2 regions of the Roseixanthobacter liquoris genome follow, and region 2 is predicted to be linked to the other one. Evidence: predicted binding sites of a transcription regulator. Region 2 holds the regulator's gene; the other holds the start of a gene.
What was found. Region 2 encodes PhoB, which activates phosphate uptake and scavenging genes when phosphate is short. Its sites were predicted from a motif close to TGTCATNNANCTGTCAT; they were not measured.
Positions count from the first base shown of each region.

Region 1: the regulator PhoB is predicted to act here: its motif matches at 1,650-1,666, upstream of V5F84_RS02065 (inorganic phosphate transporter).

Region 1 covers NZ_CM195537.1:474,468-481,963, forward strand. Annotated here, with positions in the region: gene V5F84_RS02065 (inorganic phosphate transporter) at 1-1,597, opposite strand, end outside; gene V5F84_RS02070 (ParB/RepB/Spo0J family partition protein) at 1,750-2,634, opposite strand; gene V5F84_RS02075 (ParA family protein) at 2,664-3,506, opposite strand; gene rsmG (16S rRNA (guanine(527)-N(7))-methyltransferase RsmG) at 3,499-4,188, opposite strand; gene mnmG (tRNA uridine-5-carboxymethylaminomethyl(34) synthesis enzyme MnmG) at 4,437-6,371, opposite strand.
Region 2 covers NZ_CM195537.1:1,638,737-1,646,978, forward strand. Annotated here, with positions in the region: gene pstC (phosphate ABC transporter permease subunit PstC) at 1-749, shown strand, start outside; gene pstA (phosphate ABC transporter permease PstA) at 767-1,600, shown strand; gene pstB (phosphate ABC transporter ATP-binding protein PstB) at 1,701-2,525, shown strand; gene phoU (phosphate signaling complex protein PhoU) at 2,545-3,273, shown strand; gene phoB (phosphate regulon transcriptional regulator PhoB) at 3,279-3,980, shown strand; gene V5F84_RS07295 (GcrA family cell cycle regulator) at 4,502-5,014, opposite strand; gene V5F84_RS07300 (aspartate aminotransferase family protein) at 5,351-6,559, shown strand; gene argF (ornithine carbamoyltransferase) at 6,556-7,485, shown strand; gene V5F84_RS07310 (Hsp33 family molecular chaperone) at 7,608-8,242, shown strand, end outside.

The DNA of each region.
Region 1 (7,496 bases), 1.2 Mb from region 2:
TGATCGCCACCGGCAGCGTGAGCACCCAGGCCATGGCGAGGTTGCGCACGGTGGAGAGCTGGAGACCGGACTTGTTGGCCGCCATAGTTCCCGCGACGCCCGAAGAGAGGACGTGTGTGGTGGAAACCGGAAGGCCATACATGTCGGCGGCGAAAATGGTGCCCATGGCGACCAGTTCCGCGGAACCGCCCTGGGCGTAGGTGAGATGGGTCTTGCCGATCTTCTCGCCCACCGTCACGACGATGCGCTTCCAGCCCACCATTGTGCCGAGGCCAAGGGCGATGGCCACCGCCACCTTCACCCACAGCGGTATGAATTTCGTGGCGTTGTCGAGGGCGCGCTTGAAGGCGGCGAGGTTGTCGCTGGTCTCGGTATCGAAGGTGGGTTCCTTCTGGCGGCCCATCAGGCGGATGGTTTCCGAGGCCAGATACATGTCGTTGCGCATGTTGGGCACGGCAGCGGCAGGCACCTGGGCGAGCGTCTCGTGATTGCCCACCAGGGCGGAGATTTCACCCGCCACGGCGGCGAGGGCCGGCACCGTTTCAGGGCTCAGCTTGCGGTCGCGCACATAATCGGTCAACGCCTGGCGCGGATCGGCGGGCGCGGCGGCATTGTTGGAGGCCTTGACCAGCGACGCCTGGGTCACCGAGGCGAGGGCGCGGAACTGGGCGACGTCGGTGGAATCGATGGCCCGGTTCAAAGCATAGGCCGTGGGCACGATGCCGATCAGGATCAGCATGATGAGGCCCATGCCCTTCTGGCCGTCGTTCGAGCCGTGGGCGAAGGAAACGCCCGTGCAAGTGAGCACCAGCAAGCCGCGGATCCACCACGGCGGCGCATGATTGGGCTTGGGCTCGGCATAGAGGGCGGGGTTCTTGATGAGCACCTTCATGGTCAGCAGCAGCAGGCCGGCGGCGAAGAAGCCGACCACCGGGGAGAGCAGCAGCGCATAGCCCACATTGGCGGCCTGGCTCCAGTCCACGCCGGCGACGCCGCTCTTGCCCTGGATGAGCTGGTTGGCGATGCCGACGCCGATGATCGAGCCGATCAGGGTGTGGGAGGAGGAGGCCGGCAGGCCGAGATACCAGGTGCCGAGGTTCCAGATGATGGCGGCGATCAGCAGGGCGAACACCATGGCCATGCCGGCGCCGGTGCCCACGTGCAGGATGAGTTCCACCGGCAGAAGTGAGATGATGCCGAACGCCACCGCACCCGAGGACACCAGCACGCCGAGGAAGTTCCAGCCGCCGGACCACACGACCGCGAAATGGGCGGGCAGCGAATTGGTGTAGATCACCGTCGCCACCGCGTTCGCGGTGTCGTGGAAGCCGTTCACGAACTCGAAGCCGAGCGCGATCAGCAGCGCCAGCAGCAGCAGCATGAACGGCGCGAAGGTGAGCACGCCCGGGGAGGCCGCCTGCACGTCGGTCCAGATGGACCACACCGTGTAGCCAAGGCCACCGATCAGCAGGGCGAAGAAGATGAAAATCTCCGGTGCGCCGTTCTTGCGATCGAGCTTCACCGGCTTTTCGCGATGCGCGTGGCCGTGCGCCGCCCCATGGGCATGCGCCGGTTTCGCAGCAGTGTGCGCCGTCATCGAACCCCCCTCAACCGACCCGGGAAAACCTTCCGTTACCTCGCACCAGCCCGTGACACGCGCATGACGCGTTGCAGCATAAAGATTTGTGCGGCTGGGCGTGGGGTGGGGGAAAAGGCGGGAAAGGTCTTTGCCGGATCAGGCCGGAGGCATCAGGCTACGCCGAGGCGGCGGCAGATCAGGTCCAATTGGTCGAGGTCGCCATAGCGGATGCGCAGTTCGCCCGCCTCGCCCCTGGCCTGGAGGCTCACCGCCAGCCCGAGCGCATCCGTGAGGCGCTTTTCCAGCGCGCGGGTATCGGCATCCTTGGGGGCGGGGGCGGGCTTGGGCGCCGGCGCGGCGACAAGCGCGTCCCGCACCTTGCCCATGGCCTCCACGTCCCGCACGCTCAGGCCCTTCTCCACCACGTCACGGGCGATGCTGGCGGGATCGTCATGGGCCAGGAGGGCGCGGGCGTGGCCGGCGGAGAGGCGTCCCTCGGCGAGATAGGCCTTCACGCTTTCGGGCAGCTTCAGCAGCCGCAAGGTGTTGGTGATGTGCGAGCGGCTCTTGCCGATGACCTTGGACAGATCGAGCTGGGTATAGTCGAACTGCGCCATCAGGGCCTCGTAGCCCAGGCCCTCTTCCACCGGGTTCAGATCGGCGCGCTGCACATTCTCGATGATGGCGATTTCCAGCGCCTCGCGGTCGGTGAGCTCCAGCACCACCACCGGCACCTCGTGCAGGCCGGCGCGCTGGGCCGCGCGCCAGCGCCGTTCGCCGGCGACGATCTCGAAACTGCCCGGATGGTCCGCCACCGGACGCACCACGATGGGCTGGATGATGCCTTTCTCGCGGATCGAGCTGGCCAGATCGTCCAGCCCCTCCTCCAGGAAGGTGCGGCGCGGGTTGCGCGGGTTGGCGCGCACGAATTCGATCGGCACCTTGCGCGTCCCCGCGCCCTTCTGGCTGGGCGCGGGACGGGTATCGTCCTGCCCCATGTCGCCGATCAAAGCCGCGAGCCCCCGGCCGAGCCGCGAGCGGCCTTCTTCCGCCATGTCCTTCTTCCCCATTGGAACGTGCCGCCTCAGGCCGCGACCGCGCGGGCGGCCCGCTCGCGCTGGATGACTTCGGAGGCCAGCCGCAGATAGGCCTGCGAGCCCGCGCATTTCAGATCATAGAGCAGCACCGGCTTGCCATAGGACGGCGCTTCCGAGACCCGCACATTGCGCGGAATCACGGTCTCGTAAACCTTGTCGCCCATGAACTGGCGCACGTCCGCCACCACCTGGTCGGAGAGATTGTTGCGCGCGTCATACATGGTCAGCACGATGCCGTGGATGGTGAGATCGGGATTGAGGGCGGTGCGCGCCTGCTCCACGGTCTTCAGCAATTGGGAGAGGCCCTCCAGCGCGAAGAACTCGCATTGCAGCGGCACCAATATGGCATGGGCCGCCGCCATGGCGTTCACGGTGATGAGCGAGAGCGAGGGCGGGCAATCGATCAGCACATAGGTGAATTTCGGCGCCGCCGGGTCGTTCGCCATGTCGCGCAGGGCGTTGCGCAGGCGGAAGGCGCGGTCGCGCTCATTGGCGATTTCCAGCTCCAGGCCGGAAAGATCCAGCGTGGAAGGGGCGACGAACAGGGAGGGCACGCCGGTGTCGACGATCGCCTGCGCCAGGGTGGCGTCGCCGCTCAGCACGTCATAGGTGGACAGCTTGCGCCGGCCGCGATCGATGCCGAGGCCGGTGGAGGCGTTGCCCTGGGGATCGAGATCCACCACCAGCACGCTCTCGCCGATGGCCGCCAGCGCCGTGCCGAGATTGATGGCGGTGGTGGTCTTGCCCACCCCGCCCTTCTGGTTCGCCAGCGCCAGGATGCGCGGCGTGACGCCGCCGACGATGGGGGCGGTGACGGAGGAATCAGTCATGTGCGCTTCCGCGTAGGTGTCCGCCGGGGACGGCCGGGGACGGGACCGCTTTGAGGGCGCGCGTCACAACCAGGATCTTCCCGTGGGGATCGCTGAGGCTGTCGCGCAGTTCGAGATCGAGTGTCCAGTCTTTGCGGGCTTCGGTCAATTCGCGCTGCCAATCCTTGCCCTTCGGAAAGATCCCGACGGCGCCGGCGGCGAAAAACGGCGCGGCGAGCGCCAGCAATTTGGGAAGCGGCGCCAGAGCGCGGGCGGAAACCACCTGTTTTCCAGGCGCCAATGCCTCCGCCACCTGCTCGATGCGTTGGGGATGCACGCTCACCGGAAGGTCCGCGAGGCGCGCCGCCTCCCGCAGGAAGGCGGACTTGCGGCTGTCGCTCTCCACCAGATCCATATGACCGCCTTCCCGCTCCGCCAGCACCGCCGCCACCACCAGACCCGGAAATCCGCCGCCGGAACCAAGATCAACCCAGGCGCGAACATCCTCACTCACATTGGTCATAAGTTGCAGAGAATCGGCGATATGGCGCGTCCACAACTCCGGTATGGTGGCGGGGGAAACGAGATTTATCGTTTTCTGCCATTTGGTTAGCAGAGCAGCGATGGTTTCCAGGCGCGAAAATGTTTCACGTGAAACATTTTGCGCGATGGCCGCCCGTGCCGAATCCGAGGTGTTTCTCATGCGCTTTTCGTGCCCATTTCCGCGGCTTTATCGCACGTGAAACCGCAGATTCGGCAGATGGATTTCGCCGAAATCTGCACGCCGGAATTTTGGGCCGGGTTACGGGTTACGTTCCCCAGGATTCACACGGGCGAGTCCCGACCGGGAGGCGCCCTCGGTCTCCGGCCGGAAGGCTCCGCCCCTCCCCTTCCCTCCGCACGCGGACGACGGGGACAAGGTTCAAGGGCGATGATTCGCCCCCACCGGTCTCAGCCCACCGCCTGTGCCGCACCCGCGACCGCTGTTCCGCTTCCCGCCACCGCCGCTTGCCGCCGCGCATACGTGACCAGCAGCGCGAGGGCGGCGGGCGTCATGCCTTCCATGCGGCCGGCCTGGCCGATGGTGCGGGGGCGCACGCGGGCGAGCTTCTGCTTCAGCTCGTTGGAGAGGCCCGGCAGCGGGGCATAGTCCAGCGCCTCGGGCAGGAGCAGGTCCTCGTCGCGCCGCAAGGTGGCGATGTCCGCCGCCTGGCGATCCAGATAGACGGCGTATTTCGCGTCGATCTCCAATTGCTCGGCCAGCGCCGGGCTCAGCGCGGCAAATTCCGGCCAGATGCGCGCCAGCTGCTCCAGCCCGATGTCCGGATAGGCCAGGAGATCGAACGCGCTGCGGCGCTGGCCATCCTTGTTCACGTTCAGCCCGAAGGTCGCCGCTTCGTTCGGCGTCAGGTTCAGCGCGCGGGCCCGAGCGCGGGCGCCGTTCAGCGCGGCCATCTTGGCGGAAAACTGCGCCGCCCGCTCCGCCCCCACGAGGCCGAGCGCCAGGCCCCGCGCGGTGAGCCGCTGGTCCGCATTGTCGGCGCGCAGGGTGAGGCGATATTCGGCGCGCGAGGTGAACATGCGATAGGGCTCGGTGACGCCGCGCGTGACGAGATCGTCCACCATCACGCCGAGATAGCCCTCGGCCCGGTCGATGATGATGCCGTCGCCGGTCTCCCCTGCCCCGCTGCCCGCTCGCCCGGCGCGCCGCGCGGCGTTCAGCCCGGCGAGCAGACCCTGGGCGGCGGCTTCCTCATAGCCCGTCGTGCCGTTGATCTGGCCGGCGAGGAACAGGCCGGGCGCGCGCTTGGCCTCCAAGGTCGGGGCCAGCTCGCGCGGGTCCACATGGTCATATTCGATGGCATAGCCCGGCCGCAGCACCTCCACGCGCTCCAGGCCCGGAATGGTCCGCAGGAACAGGTGCTGCACCTCTTCGGGAAGCGAGGTGGACATGCCATTGGGATAGATGGTCGGGTCGTCCAGCCCCTCGGGCTCCAGGAAGATCTGGTGGCCGTCCCGGTCGCCGAAGCGCACCACCTTGTCCTCGATGGAAGGGCAATAGCGCGGGCCGGTGCTTTCGATGCGGCCGGAATACATGGCCGAGCGCGAGAGGTTCGCGCGGATCACATCGTGGGTCTCTTGCGTGGTGCGGGTGATGCCGCACTGAACCTGCGGGTTGGGCAGGCGCGTGGTGAGGCTGGAGAAGGCCTCCGGCGGCTCGTCGCCGTCCTGCATCTCCAGGCCCGCCCAATCGATGGTGCGGCCATCGAGGCGCGGCGGCGTGCCGGTCTTCAACCGTCCGAGCGCGAGGCCAAGGCGCTTCAGCGTGCCGGAGAGCCCGAGCGCGGGCTTCTCGCCCATGCGGCCGGCGGGGATCTGTACCTCGCCCATATGGATCAGGCCATTGAGGAACGTGCCAGTGGTGAGCACGACAGCGCCGCAGGAAAAGGCGCGGCCATCTGAAAGCCGCAGGCCGGCGACCCGCCCGCCCGCGAGGATCAGATCGTCCGCCTCACCTTCGACGATGGTAAGGTTTTCCTGGGCCGCAAGCGCCGCTTGCATGGCGCGGGCATAGAGCTTGCGATCCGCCTGGGCGCGCGGGCCACGCACCGCCGGGCCCTTGCGCCGGTTGAGCACGCGGAACTGGATGCCCCCCTGATCCGCCACCCGGCCCATGAGCCCATCCAGCGCATCGATCTCGCGCACGAGGTGGCCCTTGCCGAGCCCGCCGATGGCGGGATTGCACGACATGGCGCCGATGGTGCCGGGGCTATGGGTGACGAGCGCGGTGCGCGCGCCGAGGCGCGCCGCGGCCGCCGCCGCCTCGCAGCCCGCATGGCCCCCACCCACCACCATCACGTCGAACACGATTTCCAGCTTGCTCATTCACATCTCGTGGCCCAAGGGCCGTGGGCGGACGCGCCGCCGGATTTTTGGATTGGACCAACAGGAACGGCACTTTCGCGGCGCGGTCAAGGCGGGCGAGACCGCGCGGGCCTGCACCCGAGAAGCGCGAGATGTTTCACGTGAAACATTTTTCTCGGCAAGGTGCCGAGGCGGAAGCAGAACGGCACGCTCCGCCGGCCCCCTCGCTCAAGCCCCCGCACTCCGAATGTTTCACGTGAAACATTCGGGCCTTTGGGCGGGGCGACGCGCGGGGGGCGGAGGACGGAGGGGGCGGAGGCCGGAGGGTCCGCCTACCTCCCAAATGTTTCACGTGAAACATTCCCGTTGGGACCTGACCGCATCGCCCGCGATGCTGCCTCTTTCGACTGCGATTTTGAAGGTGCCGCGCGGGGAGACAGCGGCTGACGTGTCCGCTTACCTCCCAAATGTTTCACGTGAAACATTCTGGGCCCGTAGCCCGTCGCGTCGCTCACGCGGCATCGCCGCCAGGAAAAATCCGGGGCCGATTATTGGATACCCCAAGACCCCTACCTCTCCCCCATGGGGAGAGGTCGACCGCGACAGCGGGCGGGTGAGAGGATGCGCCGCGCCGAACGCAATGCTGGCACCCCTCACCCAACCTTCTCCCGAGGGGAGAGGTAACCTTCGCCGCCCTTGCCGTACGGCTGGCTCATGCCTCGCCAGAATGTTTCACGTGAAACATTCTGGAGCCGTAGCCCGTCGCGCCGCTCACGCGGCCTCGCCGCCAGGAGATATCTGGGGCTGATTATTGGATGCCCTGCCCTACCTTTCCCCGAGGGGGAGAGCCCGACCGCGACAGCGGGCGGGTGAGGGCGCCGCGCCGCGCCGAACGTAATGCCGGCACCCCTCACCCCGCCCCGCTCCCCGAGGGGGAGAGGAGAACGCAGCGCAACGCCCTTCCCCGTCCGCGGCGCCGTACGGCTCACGCCTCGCCGAAATGTTTCACGTGAAACATTCCCGTTGGGACCTGACCGCATCGCCCGCGAACTGCCTCTTTCGACCGCGATTTTGAAGGTGCCGCGCGGGGAGACAGCGGCTGACCTATCCGCTTACCTCCCAAATGTTTCACGTGAAACATTCTGG
Region 2 (8,242 bases):
CCGAGAATTTCGGCGCCCTGGTGATGATCTACGGCACGATCTTCAGCGCCGTGATCGCGGTCATCGTCGCCCTGCCGCTTTCGTTCGGCATCGCCTTCTTCCTCACCGAGATCGCCCCGCAGCCCCTGAAGCGCCCGATCGGCGTCGCGGTGCAGCTGCTCGCGGCGGTGCCCTCGATCATCTACGGCATGTGGGGCTTCTTCGTGATCGTCCCGCTGGTGGCCGCCTATGTGCAGCCGCCGCTGATCGAATGGCTCGGCCCCCTGCCGGTCATCGGCGCCCTGTTCATGGGGCCGCCGCTCGGCTCGGGCATGCTCACCGCCGGCGTGATCCTGGCCGTGATGATCATCCCCTTCATCACCGCCATGTTCGTCGAGACGCTGGAATCCGTGCCTCCGATGCTCAAGGAATCCGCCTACGGCGTCGGCGGCACCACCTTCGAGGTCTATAAGAACGTCTCGGTGCCCTACGGCAAGACCGCCATGGTCGGCGCCGTGATGCTGGGCCTCGGGCGCGCGCTCGGCGAGACCATGGCCGTCACCTTCGTGATCGGCAATGCGACCCGCCTCTCGGCCTCCCTGTTCGCGCCCGGCGCGACCATCGCCTCCACCATCGCGAACGAGTTCCCCGAAGCGTCGATCGGCTCGCTGAAGCTGACCTCGCTGCTTCAGCTGGGCTTCATCCTGTTCGTGATCTCGTTCATCGTCCTTGCCCTGTCCCGTGCGCTCGTGCGCTCGCGGCTTGATTGATCCGGGAGGCAAACGTCATGGCATCCCTCGCAGCACGCCGCGCCAAGGACTATACGGTCAAGGTCGTCTCCACGGGGTTCGCGGTGTTCGCGATCTTCCTGCTGGCCTGGATCCTGTGGACCCTGATTTCCCGGGGTCTTCCGGCCCTCAACCTCAATGTGTTCACCAAGGTGACGGCGCCTCCCGGCCAGGGCGGCGGCCTGCTGAATGCCATCGTCGGATCGCTGATCCAGATCGGCATCGCGCTGGCCATCGGCGGTCCCATCGGCCTGTTCGCCGGCACCTTCCTTGCCGAGAACGGCAAGGGCACGAAGATCGGCTCCGCCGCCCGCTTCGTGAACGACATCCTGCTCTCGGCGCCTTCGATCCTGGTCGGCCTGTTCATCTACCAGTTCCTGGTGGTGCCGTTCGGCGGCTTCTCCGGCTGGGCGGGTGCCATCGCGCTGGCGATCCTGGTCATTCCCGTGATCGTGCGGACCACCGAGGACATGCTGAACCTGGTTCCGGTGGGCCTGCGCGAAGCGGCGTTCGCGCTCGGGGCGCCGCAATGGAAAGTGGTCATCATGATCACCTGGCGGGCGGCGCGCGCCGGCATCGTCACCGGCATCCTGCTGGCGATCGCGCGCGCGGCCGGTGAAACGGCGCCGCTGCTGTTCACCTCGCTCGGCAATAATTCCTGGTCGACCGATCTCAGCAAGCCCATGGCCAGCTTGCCAATCGCGATCTATCAATATGCCGGAAGCCCGTTCGACGACTGGGTGTCGCTGGCCTGGGCCGGTGCCCTGCTCATCACCGTGGGCGTTCTGGTTCTGAACGTCGTGTCCCGCCTGGTGCTGGCACGCACGCACTGAGCCGGCACCCTGAGATCACCGCCCAGAGGGCGCCCAAGATCACCGCCCGGGCCGGCAGCAGGCCGGCCCACCGGGCGACCAGAGACCGAATGAGGCTGACATGAACTCTGCAGTGGATCCGACCTTCAATATCTCCTCTTCCGTCTCGGCCAAGCCCGATGCGGTCCAGGCGCCGACCAAGATCAAGGTGGAGAAGCTCGATTTCTATTACGGGCAGAACCACGCGCTGAAGAACATCAATTTCGAGATCCCCGAGAAGCGCGTGACCGCGATGATCGGGCCCTCGGGCTGCGGCAAGTCCACCTTGCTGCGCGTGTTCAACCGCATGTACGACCTTTATCCCGGCCAGCGCGCCGAGGGCGGCGTCATGTTCGACGGCGTGAACATCGTCGGCAAGGAGCTGGACCCCACCGTCGTGCGCACGCGCATCGGCATGGTGTTCCAGAAGCCCACGCCGTTCCCCATGTCGATCTATGACAACATCGCCTTCGGCGTGCGCCTGCACGAGAACCTCAACAAGGCGAAGATGGACGAGCGGGTGGAAAGCTGCCTGCGCAAGGCCGCCATCTGGGAAGAAACCAAGGACCGCCTGCACACCTCGGCGCTCGGCATGTCCGGCGGCCAGCAGCAGCGCCTGTGCATCGCCCGCACCATTGCCGTGCAGCCGGAAGTGATCCTGCTGGACGAGCCGACCTCCGCGCTCGACCCGATCTCCACCTCGAAGATCGAGGACCTGATCGACGAGCTGAAGCAGGATTTCACGATCGTCATCGTGACCCACAACATGCAGCAGGCGGCGCGCTGCGCCGATATCACCGCCTTCTTCTACCTGGGTGAGCTGGTCGAGGTCGCGCCGTCCGACGTGATCTTCACCAACCCCAAGCAGATCAAGACCCGCGATTACATCACCGGCCGCTTCGGCTGACCGAGCAAGGATCTGCCAGATGTCCGACCATACCGTCTCGGCCTTCGACGCCGAGCTGAAGGAGATCGGCCGCAAGGTCGTCGAAATGGGTGGCCAGTCGGAGCGCATGGTGGCTGACGCCGTCAATGCCCTGATCCGCCGCGACACCGCTTCCGCCCAGCGGGTGATCCTGCTCGATGCGAGCGTCGATCACCTCCAGCGGGAGATCGAGGAAAAGGCCATCATCTGCATCGCCAAGCGCCAGCCGGTGGCCAGCGACCTGCGCGATGTGGTGGCCTCGATCCGCATCGCCTCCGACCTGGAGCGCATCGGCGACCTCGCGAAGAACGTGGGCAAGCGCGTCCTCGCCATCGAGGGGGAATATCACCCCCAGAAGCTGGTGCGCGGCGTCGAGCACATGTCCGACCTGGTGCTGGAGCAGCTCAAGGAAGTGCTGGACGCCTACGCCAGCCGCGACCAGGCGAAGGCCGTGGACGTGTGGGTGCGCGACAGCGGCATCGACACCATGTACACGTCCCTGTTCCGCGAGCTCCTCACCTATATGATGGAAGATCCGCGCAACATCTCGGTGTGCACGCATCTTCTGTTCTGCGCCAAGAATATCGAGCGCATCGGCGACCACGCGACCAATATCGCGGAAACCATCTATTACATGGTTTCGGGACAGATGTTGTCCGAAGAGCGCCCGAAGGCGGATGTCTCCAGCGAGACGACCGTCGCTTTCCCGGGGCATAGCCTTCAGGGGTAAAATCCGTGCCTGCGCGTATCTTGATTATCGAGGACGAGGAACCGCTGACCCTTCTGCTCCGCTACAATCTGGAGTCGGAAGGCTATTTCGTCGAGAGCGTCGGACGGGGCGATGAGGGCGAGACCCGGTTGCGCGAAAGCGTGCCGGACCTCGTCATCCTCGACTGGATGCTGCCCGGATTGTCGGGCATCGAACTGTGCCGCCGCCTGCGCACGCGCCCGGAAACCGAGCGGCTGCCGGTGATCATGCTCACCGCCCGCGGCGACGAGACGGAACGCGTGCGCGGCCTCGCCACCGGGGCCGACGATTATGTCGTCAAGCCCTTCTCCGTTCCCGAGCTTCTGGCGCGGGTGCGGGCGCTGCTGCGGCGGGCGAAGCCGGAGCATGTGGCGACCCTGCTGCGGGCCGGCGATATCGAGCTGGACCGGGAGACCCACCGGGTCCACCGGTCGGGGCGCGAGGTCCATCTCGGGCCGACGGAATTCCGCCTGCTGGAATTCCTGATGCAGAGCCCCGGACGGGTGTTCTCCCGCGAGCAATTGCTCGACGGCGTCTGGGGACAGGACGTCTATATCGACGAGCGCACGGTGGACGTGCATGTGGGCCGCCTGCGCAAGGCGATCAACCGGGGCCGGCAGTCCGATCCGATCCGCACCGTGCGCGGCGCCGGCTATTCCTTCAACGAGATGTTCGCCCGCGTGCATTGAGCGCCAGGGGCCAGACGCGGCGGGCGCCGGCAGGTCGATCCCTGTCGCGCTCGCACCCCCGGCAAGCCGCCGGATGCTCTGCGGCGCACATCGCCAAGATCATTATTTCGCGAAAAGTGATGGCGCGCAGGCGCCGGCCCACAGGCGGGGGGCAAGGCGCAAATCCTGGCCCGGCCGATGCGCCTGGCCGGCTGTCCGTTTCGTATGATGCGATCTTCGCGCAAATCGGGTCGCTGCGGCTGGTCGCCCATCGCGGCACGCCATCTCGCGCGGCGGGCAGGGCCCCTTTGGCGTTTCAGCAGGGCCCAGCCGGTCGCTGGCAGACCCTAAAATGGCTTCGACGCCCGGGCGAGCGGCGCGCCCTTCTCGAAAGACCCGCTCCGGGAACGCCTTCCCCGATTGGGCCGAGGCCCACGCCGGTCGTTCCCCGCCTCGCATGCCCGGCGATCTGCTCCGGGGTCCTTCCTTGCATGTGCCGGCAAACGCTTGCGCCGGCACATGTCGTTCCCGGTGCGCGCCGCTCAGATGCGGGCGACGCGACGGTCCCGGCGGCGATCCTGCGTGGGCTGGTAGGCCATCCGCGCATGGGTCGTGCAATAAGGCATGCCGGTGAGGCTGCGCCCGCCGCAGAAATAGAAGCTTTCCGTGCCCGGCTCACCGATCGGCCAGCGGCAGGTGCCCTCGGTGAGGTTCATGATGGTGCAGCGCTGGCCCATGGCGACCACATTGCCGGCGGAGGCCGGGCGCGGCGCGGGCTCGGGCGCCACGAAGGCTTCCAGCGCGGGGGCGAGCGCGGTGTTGCCGATGGTCTGCGGCTGAGGCGCGGGCTTGTGTGCGGGCGCTTCCGGCCGCGCCTTGCGCGGGCGAGCCGCGGGAACCGTTGATTTCGCACGGCCGGAGAGGCCGAGGCGGTGCACTTTTCCGATCACCGCATTGCGGGTGATGCCGCCCAGCTCGCCGGCGATCTGGCTTGCGGAAAGCCCTTCGCCCCAGAGCTTCTTCAAGAGTTCGACGCGCTCGTCGTTCCAGCTCATCGCTCTCCTCCTTCGACTCTTCTCCCGCACCCAGGCGCGCCATTGCACGCGGGTTCGCAGGGCCCAACGTCACTTGGGGAACAGGCCTGCACGACATGTCGTGGTCGGCCACGAGCAAACTACAATATGCACGCACCCGCGCACAGAGTCGGAATGCATTCCCGCGCCGTTGTCCCCAAGTCGTTACAATCAGGTTAACGGCTGCGCTCTGTTGACCTCACGCGCGCGATCATTAGAATCCCTTTTTGTCGGGCCGCCCCGCGAGGGCGGCCTTTGGCGTTTCTGATGTCCGGCGAGACGCTGTGCGTTTCGCCCCACCCCAAGAGGAGGGGTTCCGTGATCACCCCCGTTCTGCCGACCTACGCGCGCATCGACCTCGTTTTTGAAAGGGGAGAGGGCTGCTGGCTCGTCACGACGGACGGGCGACGTTTTCTCGATTTCACCGCCGGCATTGCGGTCAACATCCTCGGGCACGCCCATCCCTATCTGGTCTCGGCCCTGACCGAGCAGGCGGGAAAGCTCTGGCACACCTCGAACCTGTTCCGCATCGTCGGTGGCGAGCGCCTGGCCGAGCGGCTGAAGGCCGTGACCTTCGCCGATACCATGTTCTTCACCAATTCCGGTGCGGAAGCGCTGGAGTGCGCCATCAAGATGGCGCGCCGCTACCAATATGTGATCGGCGCTGAGGCGAAGAACCGCATCATCGCGTTCGAGGGCGCGTTCCACGGGCGCACGCTCGCGACCATCGCCGCCGGCGGCAATGCCAAGTATCTGGAAGGCTTCGGCCCCAACATGCCGGGCTTCGACCATGTGCCGTTCGGCGATATCGCGGCGGTGAAGGCCGCCATCGGGCCGGAGACCGGGGCGATCCTGGTGGAGCCGATCCAGGGCGAAGGCGGCGTGCGCGTGCCGCCGGCGGATTTCCTGCCCCAGCTGCGGGCGCTCTGCGACGAGCATGGCCTGCTGCTGATCCTGGACGAGGTGCAGTGCGGGGTCGGGCGCAGCGGCACCCTGTTCGCCTACCAGACCTCCGGCATCCTGCCCGACATCATGGCGGTGGCGAAGGGCATCGGCGGCGGCTTCCCCATGGGGGCGTGCCTCGCCACGGAGAATGCCGCCCGCGGCATGACGCTCGGCACCCACGGCTCCACCTATGGCGGCAATCCGCTCGCCATGGCGGTGGGCAATGCGGTGCTGGACGTGGTGCTGGCGGACGGTTTCCTCGACCGGGTGCAGGCGGTCTCCGCGCTGCTCGTGCGCACCCTGAACGAGATCAAGGACCGTCATCCCGCGGTCATCGCCGAGGTGCGAGGTGAAGGGCTCCTGCTTGGCGTGAGGGCGCAGGGCCCCGCCGCCGAGCTGGTGCTCGCCCTGCGCGACGAGGGCCTGCTGGCCCCCGGCGCCGGAGACAATGTGGTTCGACTTCTGCCGCCTCTCATCCTCAGCGAGGAGGAGATCGCCATTGCCGCCGAGAAAATCGAGGCCGCCTGCCTGCGGATCGAGAACGGCCTTGCACTGGCGTCGGCGAAGGGAGCCGCCGAATGAAGGACAATGGCGTGCGTCATTTTCTCGATCTGTCCGACATCCCCGCGGTGGAGCTGCGGCGGGTGCTCGAATTGTCGAAGGATCTCAAGGCCAAGCGCAAGGCCGGCACGGCGGAGCGGCCGCTTGCCGGCAAGTCTCTTGCGATGGTGTTCGACAAGCCGTCCACGCGCACCCGCGTGTCGTTCGATCTGGCCATGCGCCAGCTCGGCGGCGACACGGTGATGCTCACCGGCGCGGAAATGCAGCTCGGGCGCGGCGAGACCATCGCCGATACCGCCCGCGTCCTGTCGCGCTATGTGGACGCCATCATGATCCGCATCCTCAGCCATGAGGACCTGGTGGAACTGGCGACCCATGCCACCGTGCCGGTCATCAACGGGCTGACCCGGGTCTCCCATCCCTGCCAGGTGATGGCCGACGTGATGACCTTCGAGGAGCACAAGGGCCGCATTGCCGGGCGAAAGGTGGCCTGGACCGGGGACGCGAACAATGTGCTCGCCTCCTGGATCCATGCCGCCCATAGCTTCGATTTCGAGCTGAACGTGGCCACCCCGAAGGAATTGTCGCCGCGCCAGGCGCTGAAGGACTTCGTCAAGAAGACCAAGGCCCGGGTGAAGTTCACCCGCGATCCCGAAGCGGCGGCGGAGGGGGCGGACTGCATCGTCACCGATACCTGGGTCTCCATGGGCGACAAGGAGGCGGAGCGGCGCCACAATCTCCTGAAGCCCTATCAGGTGAACCGCGCCCTGATGGCGCGCGCGGCGCCGGACGCCATCTTCATGCATTGCCTGCCCGCCCATCGCGGGGAGGAAGTGACCAATGAGGTGATGGACGGCCCGCAATCGGTGGTGTTCGACGAGGCCGAGAACCGCCTGCATGCCCAGAAGGGCATTCTGGCCTGGTGCTTCGACACGCCCGCAGCCTGAGTCGCGGTGCCGGGGGAGGGGAAAGCCCTTCTCCCCCGGCCGGGCGCGCGCGGCGCCCGAGAACATCCAAGCGGCGGCGGTCGAAGGCCCGGCCCCTGGCCGGGCGGTGGGAATGAGGGACCATGACCAAGGACACACATCCCGAACCGCGCCTGGAAGCGCCCGACAATTCGGTGCTTCCGTTCCAGGTGGACGCGCTCGATATTCGCGGCCGCGTGGTGCGCGTCGGATCCATGCTCGACGCGGTGCTGGTGCATCACGATTATCCCGATGCGGTGAAGCGCGTGGTCGGCGAGGCCGTGGCCCTGACGGTGCTGCTGGGCTCCTCGTTGAAATTCGAGGGCCGCTTCATCCTCCAGACCCAGACCGACGGTCCGGTGGACATGGTGGTGGTGGATTTCGTCAGCCCCGACAAGGTGCGCGCCTATGCCCGCTTCGATGCCGAGGCGGTGGCGCAGGCGCAGGCCACGAACGCCGCCGCCCCGGCGGTGTTGATCGGCCGCGGGCATCTCGCCATGACCATCGACCAGGGCCTCTCCGCCAATCGCTACCAGGGCGTCGTGGCGCTGGAAGGCGACGGGCTGGAGGCCGCGGCCCATCAATATTTCCAGCAATCCGAGCAGATTCCGACCCGCGTGCGGCTCGCCGTGGGCGAGGAGATGCGGCCCGGCGGAGAGCCTTCGGCGTGGCGCGCGGGCGGCCTGCTGGCGCAATTCCTGCCCGCCGAGGCGGGCCGGGCGGCGCAGGGCGACCTGCA